DNA from 4 places in the Psychrobacillus sp. INOP01 genome. Region 2 is predicted to be linked to each of the others. Evidence: predicted binding sites of a transcription regulator. Region 2 holds the regulator's gene; each other region holds the start of a gene.
What was found. Region 2 encodes Rex, which represses fermentation and respiration genes when NADH is low (regulators of the CRP and FNR family bind a similar motif). Its sites were predicted from a motif close to TTGTGAAATATTTCACAA; they were not measured.
Positions count from the first base shown of each region.

Region 1 (4,914 bases), 1.8 Mb from region 2:
ATCATTATTTTATGAAAATTTTGTTGGACGTAATCCAAAGTTCTGGGAACAAAACTACGAAATGCTTCAAAGCTATTCTCCTGAACAATTTGGGGAAGTTCCGATGGAAGATTTTCTTCGGGCGATTAATGAAGTAAAACCTTCCTTAATTCGTATTGAGGCTGATGAGCTGACTTATGCGCTTCACATCATGATTCGTTATGAAATTGAAAAAGGTTTGTTTAATGGAGAATTAAAAGTAGAGGATCTACCAGAGATTTGGAATTCTAAGTATGAAGAATACTTGGGTGTTAGACCATCTACAAATGCAGAAGGTATTTTACAGGATGTCCACTGGGCAGGTGCTAGTTTCGGTTACTTCCCATCCTATGCACTTGGCTATATATATGCATCTCAGTTTAAAGCAGCGATGTTAAAAGATATTCCGCAGTTTGATAGTTTGTTAGAACAAGGCAATTTGGCACCGATTAAGGAATGGCTTACACAAAATGTACATCAGTACGGAGCTCTAAAAAAGCCATTGGATATTCTTAAAGCAGCTACAGGTGAAGGGCTTAACGGGAAATACCTTGCTGATTATTTAGAAGAAAAGTATACAAGAATTTATAAGCTTTAATAAGATAAGCGGCAAGTTTGAAGCGACTCGAGGAACTAGGCGCTGGAGCTAGACATGCTTAGTAACATGCATATACCTTCTTTTAATAGTGACCCAAGCGACGAATGTTGCTTGGGTCTTTTTTTAAATAAAAGTATAAGTTTTGCATACTATAAATCCACAGATAAACGCCATAAGATTACCAAAAAAAAGAGAGGTTGGTCGTGAAGTCAGTCACGACCAACCTCTCCAAAAATTAACCGGTAATAATATACCGATATGTCTTATACAAAGCACTTCGGTAAAGATAGAAAACAGGTAAGGGCGTCATATGCTTTCTAATGTCAACTAGTTTATGGAATCTTCTAATCCTAGTGGAATATATAAAAATGGTTAGTCTTGACATACGTCTCGACTAACCATTTCTTTATATTTCTTACTACCAGAATTTATATCCTTTTGAACCTGGAGGAGCATTTTGAATCATATCAATAACTGGAACAGTATAAGCAAACAAGATTAACGCAATACATATTGTTAGCCAAATCTTCCAATTTTCCAACCACATTGGAGTTTTTTCTGCATTCTCTGAAACCTCTCCAACAGGAAACTCTGTTTCACCTTTAGGGGCAAAAAATAACAGATTTACTACAATATAAAGTATTAAAATAATACCGACGAATAGAATTGTTCCACCTACTGCCTGTGCTATTTGGTAAGGAATCCATTCCGTTGCTTGTTCAGCACCACCGTAGGTAGAAAAATCCGAGCGACGAGGTGCTCCCATTAATCCAACAATATGCATTGCACCTGACATGATCGACATACCAACCGTCCAAACAATAGCTTGAATAATAGCTAACTTATTCATTTGTTTCGTTAAAATTCTACCAGTTAGGTGAGGTAATAACCAGTAAGAAGCACCAAAGAATGTTAAAACAACAGTTGTTGCTACTGTTAAATGGAAATGACCAGTAACCCAAATCGTGTTGTGAATTAACTGATTCATCTGGTGAGATGCGTTAATAATACCGCCAGCACCAGCAGGTATAAATGCGGCCATTCCGATAAATGGAACTGTAAATCTAGCATCTTGCCAAGGTAGTTTTTTCACCCATCCAAACAACCCTTTACCACCAAGCTGTCTACCACGTAATTCAAATGTAGCAAACATAGAGAATGCCGTTAACAAAGAAGGAATAACTACCATCATTGTTAATATTACTTGTAAAAACTTCCAAAATGATTCAATCCCTGGTTCTGTTAACTGGTGATGAAATCCAACTGGAATAGAGAACAGTAAAAATAACATGAATGAAAGTCTTGCTAAGGCATCAGAGAAAATTTTACCTCCAATAATTTTTGGAATCACGACATACCAAACCATATACGCAGGTAACAACCAGAAGTAAACTAATGGATGACCGAAATACCAGAATAAAGTACGAGAAAGTAAAACATCCACTTTATCAACCCAGCCTAATGACCATGGAATTAGTTGGAATACAACTTCCACAGCTACCCCTAAAGAACAAATAATCCACATTGCCATATTGACAATTACCATAAAGGATAGAAGGGGACTAGATTCACCCGGATGAGCTTTACGCCATTCGTTATACTTCATAATTTGTGCAATACCAACAATCCATGATCCTACAACTACCAGAGCCATTCCCACATAAAAAATCCAATGTGCTTGAAGAGGAGCATAGAATGTATACAAAACAGAAGCTTCGTTTAGTAATACCATCGTTGCAGCTGCAACCGTACCAGTAGTCATTACCCAGAAACCTATCCAACCGAGTAAACGTTGTTTGTCTGTAAAAGTTCCAGAAGTTCTGCTCATAGCAGCAATTTGAAAACCAAGTATAAAATAAGTTGTTAAAATAAGACCTAATAACACACCATGAACAGTTAAAATTTGATAATACCCAATTCCCCATGGGAGTGTAAATTTACCAGAGCGAACTAGAACTTGTAATAAACCACAAAGACCTCCGATGAATAAAGCGATAAATGCTACATATATATGAGCAAGGGCTAGTTTACCATCACGACGGTCGACTTTTGTGAAATCTTTTGCTTTTTCTTTAATCGTTGTCATTTTACTCCACCACCTTTAACTTGGACGTCATAGAAGAGTGTCCGATGCCACAATATTCATTACATAAGATTAAAAACTCGCCAGATTTGTCCACCGTTGTTACATATTCCGAAACGTAACCTGGTTCTAGTATCATATTAATATTTGTTCCAGCAACTTGAAATCCATGAACAACGTCTTTAGTTGTTGATATGAACTTTACGGTGGAACCTAATGGTACCTCAATCTCAGGTGGATTATAGTAAAATGCAGATGCAACTAGAACTACTTCATAGTCCCATTCTTTACCTTCTACTTTATGAACCCCTGGATTATTAAAAGGTGCTATCTCATCAACTCGCTCAGGATCGATGTAAACTTTTCCAGTTGGGGGGTGTGAACCATAATGAAATGCACTAAAACCAACTATAACTAAAAATAATACCAATGAGCTAATCCCAAAAGTTAGCCACCACTTTTCATACTTATGAATATGCATAAGTCTTTAACCTCCAATTAAATTAAAATCTGTCTATGAATAAGTAAAATGCCATGAACCAAGAAACTAATATAAATAAGCCAACAAAACCAACTGAATAAAGAGTGCCTTTTAAATCTGAATCTTTTTCTTTCTTTTTCGACATTTACTTACACCTCCTCCTATTCAACTTGTATAATTCCATAATAAATATAATGGTTAATAGAAGATGTGATAAAAATCACACTTACGTATGTAAACTGTGAACTATATGTGAAATGTGATAGTTTCCTAGGGGGTTCGCCTAATTAGACAGGTTTTTTTACATAAAAAAAGAACCTTCCTACAAAAGGAGGCTCTGTTCTTATTCATCTATAGTTAAGATAATTGCCATTTCACCAATATTTTCAATCACTACAGGAAGTTTAAAAGCATGTTGAAATCCATATAACCTGGTAGTGCCAACAATAACAGTAGGTGGAGTAATATCAATTTCAACTCCATTAGCAGCAACGGAAGTACAAATATTCCCTGCGACCATATTCCCAAGCTCGCCTGTAAATGATTCGAGCATTTCACCTTCTAATGGCATACCGAACATGGTTGCTCCAATTGCAGAAAAGGAATCAGCTGTGGAGTCAATAATTATTCGCCCTTTAATATCACCGATAATTCCAATTAGTACACCCATTTCTTTTTGTTCGAATGGTTGAACCATCAAGGAAGGGGATTTTATATCCATTGCAATTGGTATGACTGATTTTAAAGATTGGATTGTTCCGTTTAAAATTGTTTGAATATGTTTTGAAGCGCTCATTTTTTCCCCTCCATCTAGTATAGATGTATCGATTTTATCATGTAATATAGGAAAAAAGAATAGGTATTGTAGAATTTTAAAATATACTATGGTATTATGTCGATGAGAATGAATATCAAATTCAGTTGAGAGGGCGATATATATGTTAGCTGTAATAATTGGATTATCTATTTTAGTGTATAGTGGGGTAACAGCATATATTTTAAAGTCTACAGCGCCAAAAGCAAAAATAACATGAACAATCCAGATGACTTTATTGCGAAAGCAAATAGAGTCTTTTTTTTATCGTATAAAAGAGTCAAAGAATATTGTTATAGGCTTTAAATTTTTGCTATGATAGATGTACATTGTCGAATTATGAAGGAGATAAAATTTTTATATGCAGAACTCAAAGGAAATACAAGAGATAAAAGAACAAAATGCATTACTAGCAACTATTTTCAAAGGAAACAATGACGACGAACGGTATCGAAAATCCAAACTGTTTGCTGGGAAATTGGAAAAAGGCACATTTACTATTGCCTTTGCAGGTCACTTTTCGGCTGGTAAATCTAGTATGATTAATGCATTGGTTAATGAACAATTGCTTCCAACTAGCCCGATTCCTACCTCAGCAAATATCGTTACAGTTCAAAATACAGCTGAAAACTATGCTCTAGTTCACTTTGTGGATCAACCACCAGTCAGATTTTCTGGGGAGTATGATATTCAACTAGTAAAAAAATATTCAAAAGATGGAAGTAAAGTTTCTCAAATTGAAATAGGACATGCTGGTTCAAGTCTCCCTGAAGGAATTACAATAATGGATACCCCTGGAGTAGACTCGACAGATGATGCACATCGTATTTCCACTGAATCTGCCTTGCATTTGGCTGATATTGTTTTTTACGTAATGGATTACAATCACGTTCAGTCAGAGTTAAACTTTCAATTTACGA
Region 1 covers NZ_CP073315.1:3,998,491-4,003,404, forward strand. Annotated here, with positions in the region: gene KD050_RS19650 (carboxypeptidase M32) at 1-616, shown strand, start outside; gene KD050_RS19655 (b(o/a)3-type cytochrome-c oxidase subunit 1) at 1,035-2,702, opposite strand; gene KD050_RS19660 (cupredoxin domain-containing protein) at 2,704-3,180, opposite strand; gene KD050_RS19665 (cytochrome c oxidase subunit 2A) at 3,203-3,325, opposite strand; gene KD050_RS19670 (chemotaxis protein CheX) at 3,524-3,976, opposite strand; gene KD050_RS19675 (dynamin family protein) at 4,356-4,914, shown strand, end outside.
Region 1: KD050_RS19665 (cytochrome c oxidase subunit 2A) is a predicted target of Rex. The motif match lies at 3,389-3,406, and genes of this name have one in related genera.

Region 2 (4,914 bases):
AATATTAGCTATTTCAATAGCTTTCAGTGGTTTTTGGATAGGAAATGCGATTATGCATCAACAGAACTCGGAAGTAGAAGTTGTGAATTACCAATTTGTTGATGAAGTTTTATCATTATCGGAAGCATCTGATTATCTGAAAATAAGTGAAAAATCGATCAAGGCAATTATTAGTCAGGAAAAAACACACTTGAATAACTATGGTTCATTTTCTGGTATGATGTTCCCTTATTCAAAAGTATATGGGGAGTATATCTTTTCAAAAAAGTCTTTAGATATATGGATAAATGAATCAACTACAAATAGGAATGAAAAAGAGTAAAATAAAAGGGATTAGAAAAGGTAGTAAAGCCAAACGAATTGGTTTCACTACCTTTTTTCTTTATGGTGCTATTTCTTCTAGTTGCTCCTGTAATTCTAACCATTCATTGGACAACTCATCTTGTTTTTCTTTAAGCTCATCCAGATTACGCTGCAATCGTTGAACAGCTTCGTGATCTTGGAAAATTTCAGGGTCACATAGCTTTTCTTCAATCGAAGCAATTTCCGCATCAACGGTTGGAATCTGACTTTCTAGTTCCTCTAGCTGACGTCGAAGCTGGCGTTCCTTTTTCTTTGCTTCTTTATCTATTGTGGATGTGTTCACTTTCGTAACTACCGTATTTTCAACTACGGCATTTTCTAAAGCAAGCTCTTCCATTTCTTCTTTTTTCTCTAAGTAATAGTCATAATCTCCAAGGAATAGAGTTGCATCTTCGCTTGCTAATTCAATAACCTTTGTTGCAATTCTGTTGATGAAATATCGGTCATGGGATACGAATATGATAGTCCCTGGAAAGTCGAGCAATGCATTTTCAAGAACCTCTTTACTGTCTAAGTCTAGATGGTTGGTAGGCTCATCGAGTACAAGGGTGTTCGCTTTTAAAAGCATTAGTTTTGCAAGAGCAAGTCTTGCCTTTTCACCACCGGATAATGTAGATACCGTTTTTTGTACATCATCCCCTGTAAACAAGAAACGACCTAATACGGTACGGACATCTCTTTCATTCATCAACGGCCATTCATCCCATAGTTCTTGTAATGCAGTTTTATTGCCAGTTAGTGCTGCTTGTTCTTGGTCATAGTATCCAAATTGGACATTTGTACCGTACTGGATTTTCCCTCCAGCAGCCTCCAGTTGTTTCATAATTGTTTTTAATAGAGTCGATTTTCCGACCCCATTTGGTCCAACGAGTGCAATTCGATCCTGCTTGTATACAGAAAACGATATATTAGATGAAACGGTCTTGTTTGGATAACCGACTGCGATTTCCTCTAGACGGAGCACATCATTGCCACTAGGACGGTCGATAGTAAACCCGAATGAGGCAGATTTTTCATCTCCATCTGGTGAATCCATCCAATCTGTCTTTTCGATAACCTTACGTCTAGATTGGGCCATTTTAGTAGTAGAGGCACGTGCTAGGTTTTTACTGACAAAATCCTCTAGCTTTGCTTTTTCCTCTTGCTGTTTTTCATACTTCTTTCTATCTAACTCATAGTTTTTTGCTTTTTGCGTTAAGTAGGAGCTATAGTTGCCAACGTATCTTGCTACATTATGACGAGATACTTCGTACACAAAGTTGACTACCTGGTCTAAAAAGTATCGATCATGCGACACAATAAGAACTGCGCCATTATAATTTTTCAAATAGTTTTCTAAAAAACTTAGCGTTTGAATGTCCAAATGGTTGGTAGGCTCATCGAGAATAAGTAAGTCTGGCTTGCTTAGAAGCATTTTAGCTAGTGCTAGCCTCGTTTTTTGCCCTCCTGATAATGCTTGGACAGGCTTATCGTAATCATCTGGGAAAAACTGCATGCCATGTAAGATGGAGCGGATATCTGATTCGAAGCGATAACCACCAGCCTCATTAAAGGCCAGCTGTAATTCATCATACGTTGCTGCCACTCTCGCATAAACCTCAGTATCTTCATATATAGAAGGGTCTGCCATTTGTGATTCTAAGGAACGAAGCTCTTTTTCTGAGTTAATAAGATGACTGAAGATCGTCATCATTTCCCCCCAGATGGACAGCTTGGATTCGAGTCCTGCATGTTGCTCTAAATAGCCAAGACGAATATTTTTAGGCATAATGATTTCGCCTGAATCGTATGACATTTCACCTGCTATTATTTTAAGTAAAGTAGATTTTCCGGCACCGTTTCTACCCACAAGGGCAACCCGGTCACGATCCTGAACCTCTAGCTTTACGTTTGTTAATATATCTTCGCCGTTAAAGGATTTTGTTATTTGATTGACTTGTAAAACGATCACAATTATTCGCACCTCAATTCTAACTTAAGTGTAATAGATAGGGCTTGTTGTTGCAACGCCATAGCTTTACAATGGTAGAAATGTCTAGTAAGATAATAACGATTTGTTTGACTAAACTAGGAGGATTTTTATGAAACCAGAAATACCGAGAATTCCTCAAGCAACTACGAAAAGACTACCTTTATATTATAGATTTTTACAAAGCTTTCATAATGCTGGACATAAACGAGTTTCTTCACAGGAATTGAGTGAAGCGATGAAAATAGATTCAGCTACAATCCGAAGAGACTTCTCTCATTTTGGTGCGCTTGGAAAAAAAGGCTACGGTTATGACGTTCCAACATTACTTGAGTTTTTCCGTAAAACACTCGACCAGGATGAGGCAGCGAATGTGGCTCTCATTGGGGTTGGTAGTTTGGGAACTGCTTTTCTAAAATATAATTTCCAAAAAAACCACAATACAAAAATTGTTGTGGCATTTGATACAAAAGCTCCAGTGGATGGAACGACAATAAGTGATATTCCTGTATATCATTCGAGTGTTATGCTCGAAAAGTTAGATGAATACGGAATTGAACTAGTCATTTTCACATTGCCAAGTCGATCTGCGCAGCAAGTTGCTGATCAATTGGAGGCTTCTTCGATTAAAGGAATATTAAACTTTACGCCCATTCGTTTACAAACAACCGACGCTATCCGAGTACATACAATCGATCTTTCTGTCGAATTGCAGACCCTTATTTATTTAATAAGAAACGAACTTACTGAATAACAAAAAAAGCCTTTGACCACAATGCTATTAGGTCAAAGGCTTTTATTGATGAAAAACTCTTTTAAAATCCACTGTTGATCTTCGCTTATGGCGGAGGCTTTCCATGGGCGAAATGCTGAGCCTCCTAGTGCGCTAAAGTTTGACTACGGGGTCTAATCACGTCGCTTTTACGTAGGAGCTGCCGCCAACGTTAAAATCCGCCAATAGTTAAATTCAACATAAATTAATGAAAAAATATTAACTGCATGTTTGAATATTGCTCAAAAAACTGTTGAATGTCTTCTCCGTAAAATTGAACGAGTACAACAAATCCATTTAATAGCATATGCGAAATAATAGATGCGATTATCCGCTTCGTCTTGTAATAGATAAAAGCGAATATAAACCCAGAAACCGCATATAGTAGGATGTGCGTAAAGTCAAAGTGGATAATTCCGAAAACAATTGCACTGACAGAAGCAGCTACAAAGAAATTCGTTTTTGGCAATAGAGTTCCGAAAATGATGCGTCGAAATATGAGCTCCTCTAATATAGGAGCAAAAATAACGATAGAAAAAATAGCTAAAGGAACGGCGTGGGCAATTTCGATAAATTGTGTTGTATTCTCTGATCCAGGATCAACACCAAATCTAAGTTCAATACTAGCTGCAATACCCTGGCCAACAAATACTAGAAAAAAACCGGCAATTCCCCAACCGATTGTTTGAAGGGTTGGACTTGGCTTACCCTTTAATGGTTTCAAGTATGTATTGTCTTTTCGGATGATTAACAGGGTGATTAATGTGGCGATTCCCATGCTAAGAAATACCCACCAACCAGAAATAATAATTGCTGGATTTTCCACGCCCCTTGCTTCTAATAACTTATAAAGGGACGGCAGGATTGGCACAAGCACAGCTCCTGATAATTGCATAACACAGTAGATGATTAAAATGTAGATACCAGTTTTTTGTTGTTTCATGAAAATTTTTATTCCTCTCTATATGTACCTTCTTCACTTATTGTATCGGAAATAGAAAATAAAAGAAAAAGATAGCTTCTCACTTGCAAAATGTTCTGTGATTAATTATTATTATAAGTGGGTTAGCACTCGAAGAGTAAGAGTGCTAATAATATTATATTTTACTATTTTAGGGAGGTAGTTTCACTTGTTAAGACCATTAGGTGATCGTATCGTAATCGAATTAATCGAAGCTGAGGAAAAAACAGCATCTGGCATCGTACTTCCAGACTCTGCTAAAGAAAAACCGCAAGAAGGAAATGTTGTTGCTACAGGAACTGGACGAGTACTTGAAAACGGCACTCGCGTTGAACTTGACGTAAAAGAGGGAGACCGTATCATCTTCTCTAAATATTCAGGTACAGAAGTGAAATATGACAACAATGACTATTTAATTTTACGCGAAAGCGATGTTCTAGCTATCATTGGCTAATAAAACTTTGGAAAATATATTCAGGAGGTAACTAACATATGGCTAAAGAAATTAAATTCAGTGAAGACGCTCGTAGCGCAATGCTACGTGGTGTAGATAAACTTGCAGATGCTGTTAAAGTAACGCTTGGACCAAAAGGACGTAATGTTGTTCTTGAGAAAAAATTTGGTTCACCACTTATTACAAATGATGGTGTAACAATTGCAAAAGATATCGAGTTGGAAGATGCATTTGAAAATATGGGTGCTAAATTAGTAGCAGAGGTTGCTTCTAAAACAAACGATATCGCTGGTGACGGTACAACTACTGCTACTGTATTAGCGCAATCAATGATTCGTGAGGGATTGAAAAACGTAACAGCGGGTGCTAACCCAGTAGGAATCCGTAAAGGTATC
Region 2 covers NZ_CP073315.1:1,481,824-1,486,737, reverse strand. Annotated here, with positions in the region: gene KD050_RS07445 (helix-turn-helix domain-containing protein) at 1-322, shown strand, start outside; gene KD050_RS07440 (ABC-F family ATP-binding cassette domain-containing protein) at 383-2,314, opposite strand; gene KD050_RS07435 (redox-sensing transcriptional repressor Rex) at 2,445-3,086, shown strand; gene KD050_RS07430 (CPBP family intramembrane glutamic endopeptidase) at 3,310-4,047, opposite strand; gene groES (co-chaperone GroES) at 4,235-4,519, shown strand; gene groL (chaperonin GroEL) at 4,558-4,914, shown strand, end outside.

Region 3 (4,914 bases), 210 kb from region 2:
CGCTAATTCCACGGTGGCACTAGACGCCTCATATTCTTGAATTTTGTTTTCCATACCAAATTCTTTAAAATACTCTCTTACTAGTTCAATTGCCATTATCTAATCCCTCGTTACTCTTTCGCCGTATTTTTCTGACTAATACATCTATTCTACTTGTTTTCATGGAAATTTGCCTAGCCTAAAATAAATTTGCTCATAACCCAATCTTGTCAGCCCATAAAAAAACAAGTAATAGCATCTCCCCCTATTACTTGCTTTATAGTTATACAGTTGGTTGCTTTTTTTTCTTGCGCATGGACTGCGGTATATATACGCAGTATGGTTCGCTTTCCATATAATCTCCCGTAACATTGTATGCTCTGGATCTGGATCCTCCGCACACTTTATTGAACTCGCAGACTCCACATTTTCCTTTATATTTATCGGGACTACGAAGGTTTTGGAATACCTCCGAATCACGGTAAATTTCTACTAATGGTGTTTGACGGACATTTCCAGCTTTTATCGGTAGTAGTCCACTCGGAAACACATCACCTGTATGCGAGATAAAGACAAAGCCATTCCCATCGTTTACTCCTTTTGGCGCTCTTCCTAGACCATCGATTTTACCGGTATCACCCATTGTTAATGCATCTTCATAGAAGATATGCTCTTTATCGCTCAATCCTTTTTGTTCGCGTAGTTTTTGTTGAATAACTACTCGGCGATAATGCTGGGCTGCTGTTGTTTTAATATCAAATGGTACGCGTTTTGATAGATTATATAACCATCTAAACACTTTTTCATGCTCTGCAGGTGAGATCATGTCTGTTTCTTTCCCTCTACCAGTTGGAACTAGGAAGAATACGCTCCATAGTACACAATTAAACTTCTCAACCATTTCCGCTAACTCCTCTAAGTATGCATAGTTATATCTCGAAATAACTGTATTAATCTGTAAAGGCATTCCTAATTCATTTAAATATTCGATAGCCTTCATCGTCAAATCAAACGAACCAGTCGTCCCCCTAAAGTGATCGTGAACCTCTGCACAATGCCCATCAATACTAAAAGCCCACCTAGCTAGCCCAATATCTTTTGCCTTTTGCATTGCTTCTTTCGTCACATTTGGAGTAGCTGATGGAGTCATAGATACACGAACGCCCTTTTTTATAGCATACTCGGCTATATCAAATACATCTGGTCGTTCCAACGGATCCCCACCTGTAAATACAAGTAATGGATTTTCCATTTCATAAATATCATCTATTAACTTTTTACCTTCACCTAATGTTAACTCCAATGGATGTCTATGATGCTGAGCCTCTGCACGACAATGTAAACAATGTAGCTGACATGCACGGGTTAACTCCCAAATAACGATAAATGGATTTTCATTATAATCTCGTGAAAACATAATTTTTCCTCCTATTGCAAGAAACATCTTATACTTGGAGTCTAACATTTTCATATTAAATCCGAAGTGATATTATTCACTTACTGAGTATTTAATGCGAGATAAACAAAAGATCCCAGAAAATTTATCCCAGGATCGTTTAGAGATATTTTATTTTTTACCGATAGCGACCCTCCAATGATTGGGACCGTTTTCAATATATTCCCAGGTGTATGTGTCTTCACGTTCCATCATAAATTGATAGAGTAATGGTTTTGGATCATGGTCATTGGAAAGCTCCAAAAACTCCCCAGACTGTATAGCATCAAATGCTTCAAATATTCTTGGATGACGAATTCTTGGTTCAATATCTGGTGCGTTTAGTTTTACTGCAAATGGAATATTACTCATTATCGTTCCCTCCAATATTTTTGATTCTGTTCATATCATAAGGCTTACTATTTTAAACAGAAGTGAGAAAAAACACATCGCCCCTATGATTTTAATCACTTGTCATAGTTCTCCAAAGACAAACTTTTGATGGTACAATGAAAATGACAGTCTCTGGGAGAAAGGATGAGCTACATGAATGTGGAATCGATACAAGCACTTCTACAACGTTTTTCCTTATTTAAAGATTTGACCAATGCAGAAATAGAACCAATACTTGATTTGGCAAAAAATCGGTTTTATCGCCAAGGTACTCATATTTTTATGCAAGATGATCCACTAACCAATGTGTACTTCATACATCAAGGACAAATAAAAATATATCGTACGGATATGCAAGGAAAAGAACAAATCATCAATGTTCTTGGGGAGGGTGAAATGTTTCCTCATATGGGATTCTTTCGCAAAGGTACCTATCCCGCTCATGCAGAGGTATCAGAGGATGCGGTTTTAATATATATCCCAATTCATTTGTTCGAGCAATTTCTAAAAACTAATCCAGAAATTTGTGTAAAGATTTTCCGAATACTCGGAGATAAAATCGTAGACTTACAAAATCGGTTGGAAGAGAAAATTTTGCATAATACATACGAACAAATTATTTTGCTGTTAATACGCCTAGTAAAAAGTCATGGGAAGAAACACGACGACGATCACTATATCTTCACAACGCAGTTCACAAACCGAGATTTAGCTAATATGATCGGTTCAAGCCGTGAAACAGTTAGCAGAACGCTCACTTCTTTGAAAAAGTCAAAACTAATTAGCTCTGATCCAGCAGGCAATATTATTTTGAACATGGACAAATTAAAAGATGAATTGTTTTAAAGAGACAAAAAGGCAACCAAATTAATTGGATGCCTTTTTTATGATTATTAGAAATTGAGATATTAAAAAAATAATACCTTTGAAATTAACAGCAATATAATGATTGACGAAATAGATCTGATCCAAATAACTTTTTTACTAACACCAGCTTTATTTTCCAGATAATTTATATAAGAAAACGTAAGAATAAATCCAAAGAAAGGTAGCAAATAACCAGAACTAACTTCAATAATTTCATAATATTTGATGATAGTTACTGTTAAAAGAATCAGACCTAATGCACCTACAAACGTATGAAAATATAAAGTGAACTTATTGTCCTCCTCCATTTTCTCTCCTCCATCTAAAAGCTCATACTATTTTTTTGTAACTTTAATAATCATAGTAGTCGGGAATCTTTTTGCTTTGTATAAAGAATAATACCGATCAGATACTTCTTCCTTAGTCGACTCATAATTTACTGATACATCACTTTCTATTACAGAGTCAATCGTGAATCCTACTTTTATCAATTCATTTATATATGTACTGAGCTTTCTTTTAGGAATTACCATCGGAGCATCTTCACCTTTGAAGTTCGGATATGTTGTTACTCCTTCTTCCTGGTATGAACCATTAAGACTAAGTTGCCCATTTTGACTGGCAATATGAGGATATAACGGATGATCCCAACTAAATACAAAGCTTCCTCCTTGCTTCAAATAGGAATAAATTAATCTAAAGGTAGTAGTCAAATCAGTAGTCCATCCAATAGCATAAATAGAGTACACACAGTCAAAATACAATTTCGGTAATCCAATATCAACTTCCATAGGGGAACAAAATAAATGAGTTTCTAAACCTTGTAGCGTTTCCTCGGCAGTCTTAATCTGCTTCTCAGAAAGGTCGACTCCCCAAAGTTCGCTAGCCCCCCTTTCCGCCATATACAATAATGAGTGTCCGCTTCCGCAACCAATATCCAGTACTTTCTTGTTTGCCACATCTTCTAATAATCCTAATTCCTTTTCAGTTTGAGCAAAGGGACCATAATTAGGCAAAGCATCTACTCCATTAAAATGGTGAGCTACCACATCCCAACTTTGCTTGTTTTGTTTTATGATTTCAGTAGTCATAATTTCCTCTCCATCTCTAAAAATTAAATACACAACTCATTCTTCTGATGATTTAACAAATAATAATAGAAAAACTCCGGCTCCTAATTTGGGTAAGCCCTTGACTATGACAATATTATTGAGGACAGTAACGATTTATAATTTCAATCAGGCGTTGAGAATTTTCAGATGATACAGTTTCAGATAATCTTGCTCCTGCAATAATTGGTGCCCATTCAAAAACCTCTTCTTTCGACAAACCGCTCCTCTTACAGTAAAGCTGTAGATATATCTCTGCTAATTCCGTTGAAAACTGTGAATACAATAGGTAAGTACGATATATGTCAGCACGAATATCTCCTGCACTCGCATCAACCCAATCAATAATTGTTATATTTTTATCAGACATAACCAAATTAAAAGGATGGAAATCTCCATGACAAAGTCTTTTTTCATATGTCAGCAATTCAAGCCTATTCATTAATTTATACTTTTGTCTCTGATCCAAAATAGGAGCCGATTCAATTTGAAGTCTTAATTTTTGGGACATAGGTTCAAGTGAACTTGGAACAATCATATGGATTTGCTGTTGCACATCAATGAAAATTTCCATGTAATATTCGGCTATTTCCATATTTTCTAATAACATGCTGCCTAATGTTTTCCCCTTAATATATTCCATAACAATAGCTTGTTTCCCATCAATCTCTGTGACATCTATAACTTTTGGGACAGGAAGACCACACGAATAGGCTAACTTTTGCTTATTAGCCTCGTAAGTAGATTCTGTTTTAGGTAGAGATTCATTAAATATTTTGATAGCCATGTTTTGTACAAGATATATTTTTGCGGTATTTCCTATCGCTATTGGAGCACCTAAGTCCATTCAATATCTCTCCCCTCTATATAAAAATATTAGTAATTCAAATGTATGTCTAATCAACTTACAATTCCATTTGGTTTGATAAAACTTCAAATATAACGAGGAGGTGATACTTTTTTGATAAAGAAAACGCCGTCTAGTTGCTCAACAGGAGTGATTAGCTGTTCCATCGTTCCTGATTCCATAATAACCGTATTATTAAAAATCCATTTATTAGATTCATTTGATGTTATGCTTGCAAAATCAAGAAATGATACTTGAGATTGATTATGATTCATATAATCTTC
Region 3 covers NZ_CP073315.1:1,271,487-1,276,400, forward strand. Annotated here, with positions in the region: gene KD050_RS06455 (YbaK/EbsC family protein) at 1-96, opposite strand, end outside; gene KD050_RS06460 (TIGR04053 family radical SAM/SPASM domain-containing protein) at 263-1,396, opposite strand; gene KD050_RS06465 (DUF2249 domain-containing protein) at 1,547-1,786, opposite strand; gene KD050_RS06470 (Crp/Fnr family transcriptional regulator) at 1,961-2,653, shown strand; gene KD050_RS06475 (hypothetical protein) at 2,716-2,982, opposite strand; gene KD050_RS06480 (class I SAM-dependent methyltransferase) at 3,010-3,765, opposite strand; gene KD050_RS06485 (aminoglycoside phosphotransferase family protein) at 3,881-4,630, opposite strand; gene KD050_RS06490 (erythromycin esterase family protein) at 4,717-4,914, opposite strand, start outside.
Region 3: KD050_RS06460 (TIGR04053 family radical SAM/SPASM domain-containing protein) is a predicted target of Rex. The motif match lies at 1,461-1,478, and genes of this name have one in related genera.

Region 4 (4,914 bases), 1.7 Mb from region 2:
TTTGCGATACTTTACCATTTGTTGCTGAAGATAAGTGAAGTACAGCGTTTACTGCTTGTCTTGCTGAGTGAATCATTGGAAGACCATTTTTTATCGTGTCATCAAAGTGGGCTCCATTTATTTTTTTCATATCTTCATACTCTTCGGAAACAGAGAAGCTCACACCATGTGCTCCAATCTTTCCTTTTTCAGTTAGAGGTCCGAGGGAAACATACTTATCATAAACTTTTGTATAATCTCTTTCCACGACTGTAAAGTTTGGCATTGTTTTACCAATGATCGGTTCCACTTCGCCCTTTTTCCAATCCTTCACTAATCCCATTGGTTGAGAAATTTCACTTTTCGAATCATGAGCTAGTGGAGATGTAACTACATCTTTATAGACTCCAGGTAGATTCACCTCTGCCATTTTTGAAAATGTTTCGGCTAATGAACGGTATACATCCCAATCGGAACGCGATTCCCATAATGGATCTACCGCTGGATTGAACGGATGAACGAATGGATGCATATCGGTAGATGAAATATCCGTTTTTTCATACCAAGTTGCAGCTGGTAATACAATGTCTGAATATAATGGAGTAGTTGTCATTCTAAAATCGATTGACACTAGAAGGTCTAATTTACCTTCTACATCCTCTCTCCACTTGATTTCTTCCGGTTTTTCATCTTCATTTGGTGTCGCTAATAATCCATCACTTGCACCTAGTAAATGCTTCATAAAATATTCTTGACCTTTGGCAGAACTTGAAATTAAGTTTGATCTCCACACAAATAGTGATTTTGGGAAGTTTTCTGGTGAATCTGGATCTTCGATTGCAGCTTTCACTTCCCCTGAAACGACTTGATCATATGCAATTTTAATAATTTCTTCATTTGTTGTTTGTCCTTTGGCAGCTGCTTCTTCTGCGAAAAGTAAACTGTTTTTATTGAATTGTGGATATGATGGTAACCAACCAAGACGTGCAGCTAAAACATTATAATCTGCAGGATGTTGGTACTTCAGATCCCCAGCTAGAGGAGATTTTAATGAATCATTACCCATTTCTTCATATTTCCACTGATCGGTAGCAAAATAGAAGAAGGATGTTGCATTTTGTAGACGCGGTTGTGCCTGCCAATCTTTGGCAAACGCAATTGTACTCCACCCTTCAATCGGGCGAACTTTTTCTTGGCCAACATAATGTGCCCATCCACCGCCGTTAACACCTTGGGAAGCTGTCAAAATAACTAAGTTTAAAATAGAACGATAGATTGTATCACTATTGAACCAATGGTTAATACCAGCCCCCATAATAATCATCGATCTACCTTCTGTATCAATAGCATTTTGTGCAAATTCTCTAGCCACTTGTACAACTACTGAGGATTTAACACCAGTTACTTTTTCCTGCCAAGCTGGTGTGTAAAACGAATCTGCATCATCATACCCTTTTGCATTAAATTCACTTTCACCACGATTAATACCATACTGACTTAACATTAAATCATATACAGTCACCACTAAACGAGTAGTGCCATCTGCCAACGTAACTTTTTTAGAAGGTATATGCCTATTAAATGTTCCATTTGAAACATTATCAAAGAAAGGAAAGACTATTTCTGTTTGACTTGCTTCAAAATTTTCAACACTCATAGCAGGATCAATTTTAGTACCATCTTCATTTTCTAAAATCAAATTCCAGTTTTTATCTTCTTCCCAGCGTTGACCCATTGTTCCATTTGGAACGATTATTTTAGCTGTAATTTCATCAATAATTACTGGCTTCCACTCAGCATTCTCCGTAGTATCTCCAAAATCACTTGCGCGTAAGAATCGTCCAGCTTTGTGGATTCCTTCATGTTCATCCAATAAGATTAAAAACGGCATATCTGTATATTGTTTTGCATAGTTAATAAACATTTCTTCTTTTCGTTGTACATAAAACTCATCTAAAATAACGTGGGTCATTGCTTGAGCAACAGCAGCATCCGTTCCTGGATGTGGAGCTAGCCAGTTATCCGCAAATTTCACGTTTTCTGCATGGTCAGGAGCAACCGATACAACTTTCGTTCCTTTATAACGAACCTCTGTCATGAAATGGGCATCAGGTGTACGAGTTAGCGGTACATTTGAACCCCACATAATTAAATAGCCTGAATTATACCAATCAGATGATTCCGGTACATCTGTTTGTTCTCCCCAGATTTGCGGAGAGGCAGGTGGTAAATCAGCATACCAATCGTAGAAACTTAACATTTCACCGCCAAGTAAGCTGATGAATCTCGAACCAGCTGCATAGCTAATCATTGACATTGCTGGTATTGGTGTAAATCCAGCTATTCTATCAGGACCATACGTACGAATTGTATAAATCAATTGTGCACATATCAATTCCATCGCATCTTGCCACGTAACTCGAACATGTCCACCTTTACCTCTAGCACGTTTATAAGTAAATGATTTCTCAGGATCTTCTACAATACTTGCCCATGCATCGACTGGATTTTGGTGTTCATGTAAAGCTGATTTCCAAAGTCTCCATAGTCGTCCTCGCATATAAGGGTATTTCACTCTTAACGGGCTATATTCATACCAGGAGAATGAAGCTCCACGAGGGCATCCCCTAGGTTCAAACTCTGGCATTTCAGGACCACATGAAGGATAATCTATTTGCTGATTTTCCCATGTAATAATTCCGTTTTTCACAAATACTTTCCAACTACATGATCCAGTACAGTTAACTCCGTGCGTCGTACGAACTACTTTGTCGTGAGACCAACGTTCACGGTACATATTTTCCCAGTCTCGGTTTTTTTGCTCAAGAATTGACCAGCTTCCTGAATATTTTTCTGTAGGCTTAAAATACTTCAATCCAAATTTACGTTTCATTAGTATCGATCACCCTTCCTTTTCGAATGAATAGCATGACGGGAATCAATTACTTGCTCATTCTTATACTATTATTATGAAAGACTATGACATTAATCGACATTAGGGAAAGTCCTAATCACTACTGGGATTTCCCTAGAGAACTATATTCTTAGGGGAAATAAATGAAAAGTGCAAGACGCCTTCTATGCTCATAACATGTTTCCATCATTTCGGTTGGCTTTGAACAGACTTGTTGCTATATTATTATCGATCGATTTTTTAAAGAGGATGATTGTGACTGACGTCACAATCATCCTCCCTTTTATCGGTAATCTTATGCCATTTGCCTGTCCGTCGCCTTCTTTAAGAAAGCCACATTATTTATACTTTTATCCCGTAAAAACACATTAAATTCCAACGGGAATAGTTAAAATATTGATCCCATAATTCAGAAACGGTGATTGGATCGAATTGCCATAAATTTAACTTAATATAATTCTATTATTACAGCGATACGCTATGCAAAATCATATTATAAAGTACTACTCCCTTTATTGATTGGAGAGAAAGGCGGCAACTCCAGCGGGAACAGCGAGAATTTCGAGACCCCGCAGGGAGCGTAGCGAACGAGGAGGCTCGGCCTCTCGCCCGCGGAAAGCATCCGCCTGAAACGGAAATCAGCAGTATCATTGTATAATCTTCTTCAAAAAAAGACTTAAGCATATTTGCTTAAGTCTCAAAATAGCATTCAATTACTCTCTTTACGCTGAATAATCATCAACATGATAAACGATATAAATATAATAGAAATAACCCAGAGCCAAGCCAATTCCATATTTCCGGAATCAATTGCAGTATAAATTGCTGTAGGTAGGGTTTGGGTTTGACCAGGGATATTACCTGCAAACATTAAAGTGGCACCAAATTCACCTAGCGCCCGTGCAAAACTTAAAATCGCACCAGAAATAATAGACTTAGATGCGAGAGGGATTGATAAATAGTATAGAATCTTCCATTCACTTGCCCCATCAACTCTAGCAGCTTCCTCTATTGTTGTATCAATTGCTTGAAATCCGGACTTGGCCGATTGGTACATTAATGGAAAAGCAACAACTACAGAAGCAATCACTGCAGCCCACCAAGTAAATATAATTGGCTGGTTAAACAACCATTCGATCCCTTGTCCAAAAATACTATTTCGACCAAATAAAACAATCAGCAAAAATCCGACAACAGTAGGGGAAAGCACCATTGGTAGCAATAGGACTGTTTCCACAATCGACTTTCCTTTGAATGAATTTCTCGCTAAAAGTCTCCCTACTAGTATTCCAGAAATAATAACTATAACGCTAGCTATGATAGTAATTTTCAAGGATAACCAAATGGGATTAAAAAACTCGTTCAAAGTAATGTTAGTTAATAGTAAATCCATAATCCTTAAAAACCTTTAATCCTTCCTCACTTTGAAGATAATCATAGAAATCTTTTGCTTCTTCATAGTGTTTGGTTTTCTTCAAAATCCCAAGTGGGTACGTGATTACAGTGTGTGTTTGCTGTTCTGCTGCAGTGATTACCTTTACCTTTTCAGAAGAAATTACATCTGTTTTATAGACAATTCCTGCCGTTACATTACCTGTCTCAACGTATGATAGTACTTGTCTAACATCTTTAGCAAACACTATTTTATCTTCTATATCATTCCAAATCCCTAGGTTTTGCAATGATTCTTTTGCGTATTTTCCTGCGGGTACAGTTTCAGGGGTTCCAATAGAGATTTTCTCTATTTCTTGTTTATCGAGGTCTTGAAAGCTACTAATATATGTTTCCTTACCATTTGGAACGATCAATACTAACTCATTTCCTAATAAATCAGTAACATCAGTTTCATCAATAAGGCCCTCTTCCACTAACAAATCAAGTTTATCTTCCGCCGCAGAGAAAAAAAGATCTACTGGGGCTCCTTGGGAAATTTGTTGCTGTAGAGAACCAGAACCACCAAAGTTAAAGTGCAATTTGATATGAGGGTTTTCTGTTTCATATGTATTCTTTATCTCTTCCAC
Region 4 covers NZ_CP073315.1:4,044,208-4,049,121, reverse strand. Annotated here, with positions in the region: gene KD050_RS19855 (nitrate reductase subunit alpha) at 1-2,872, opposite strand, end outside; gene modB (molybdate ABC transporter permease subunit) at 3,603-4,286, opposite strand; gene modA (molybdate ABC transporter substrate-binding protein) at 4,267-4,914, opposite strand, start outside.
Region 4: KD050_RS19855 (nitrate reductase subunit alpha) is a predicted target of Rex. The motif match lies at 3,147-3,164, and genes of this name have one in related genera.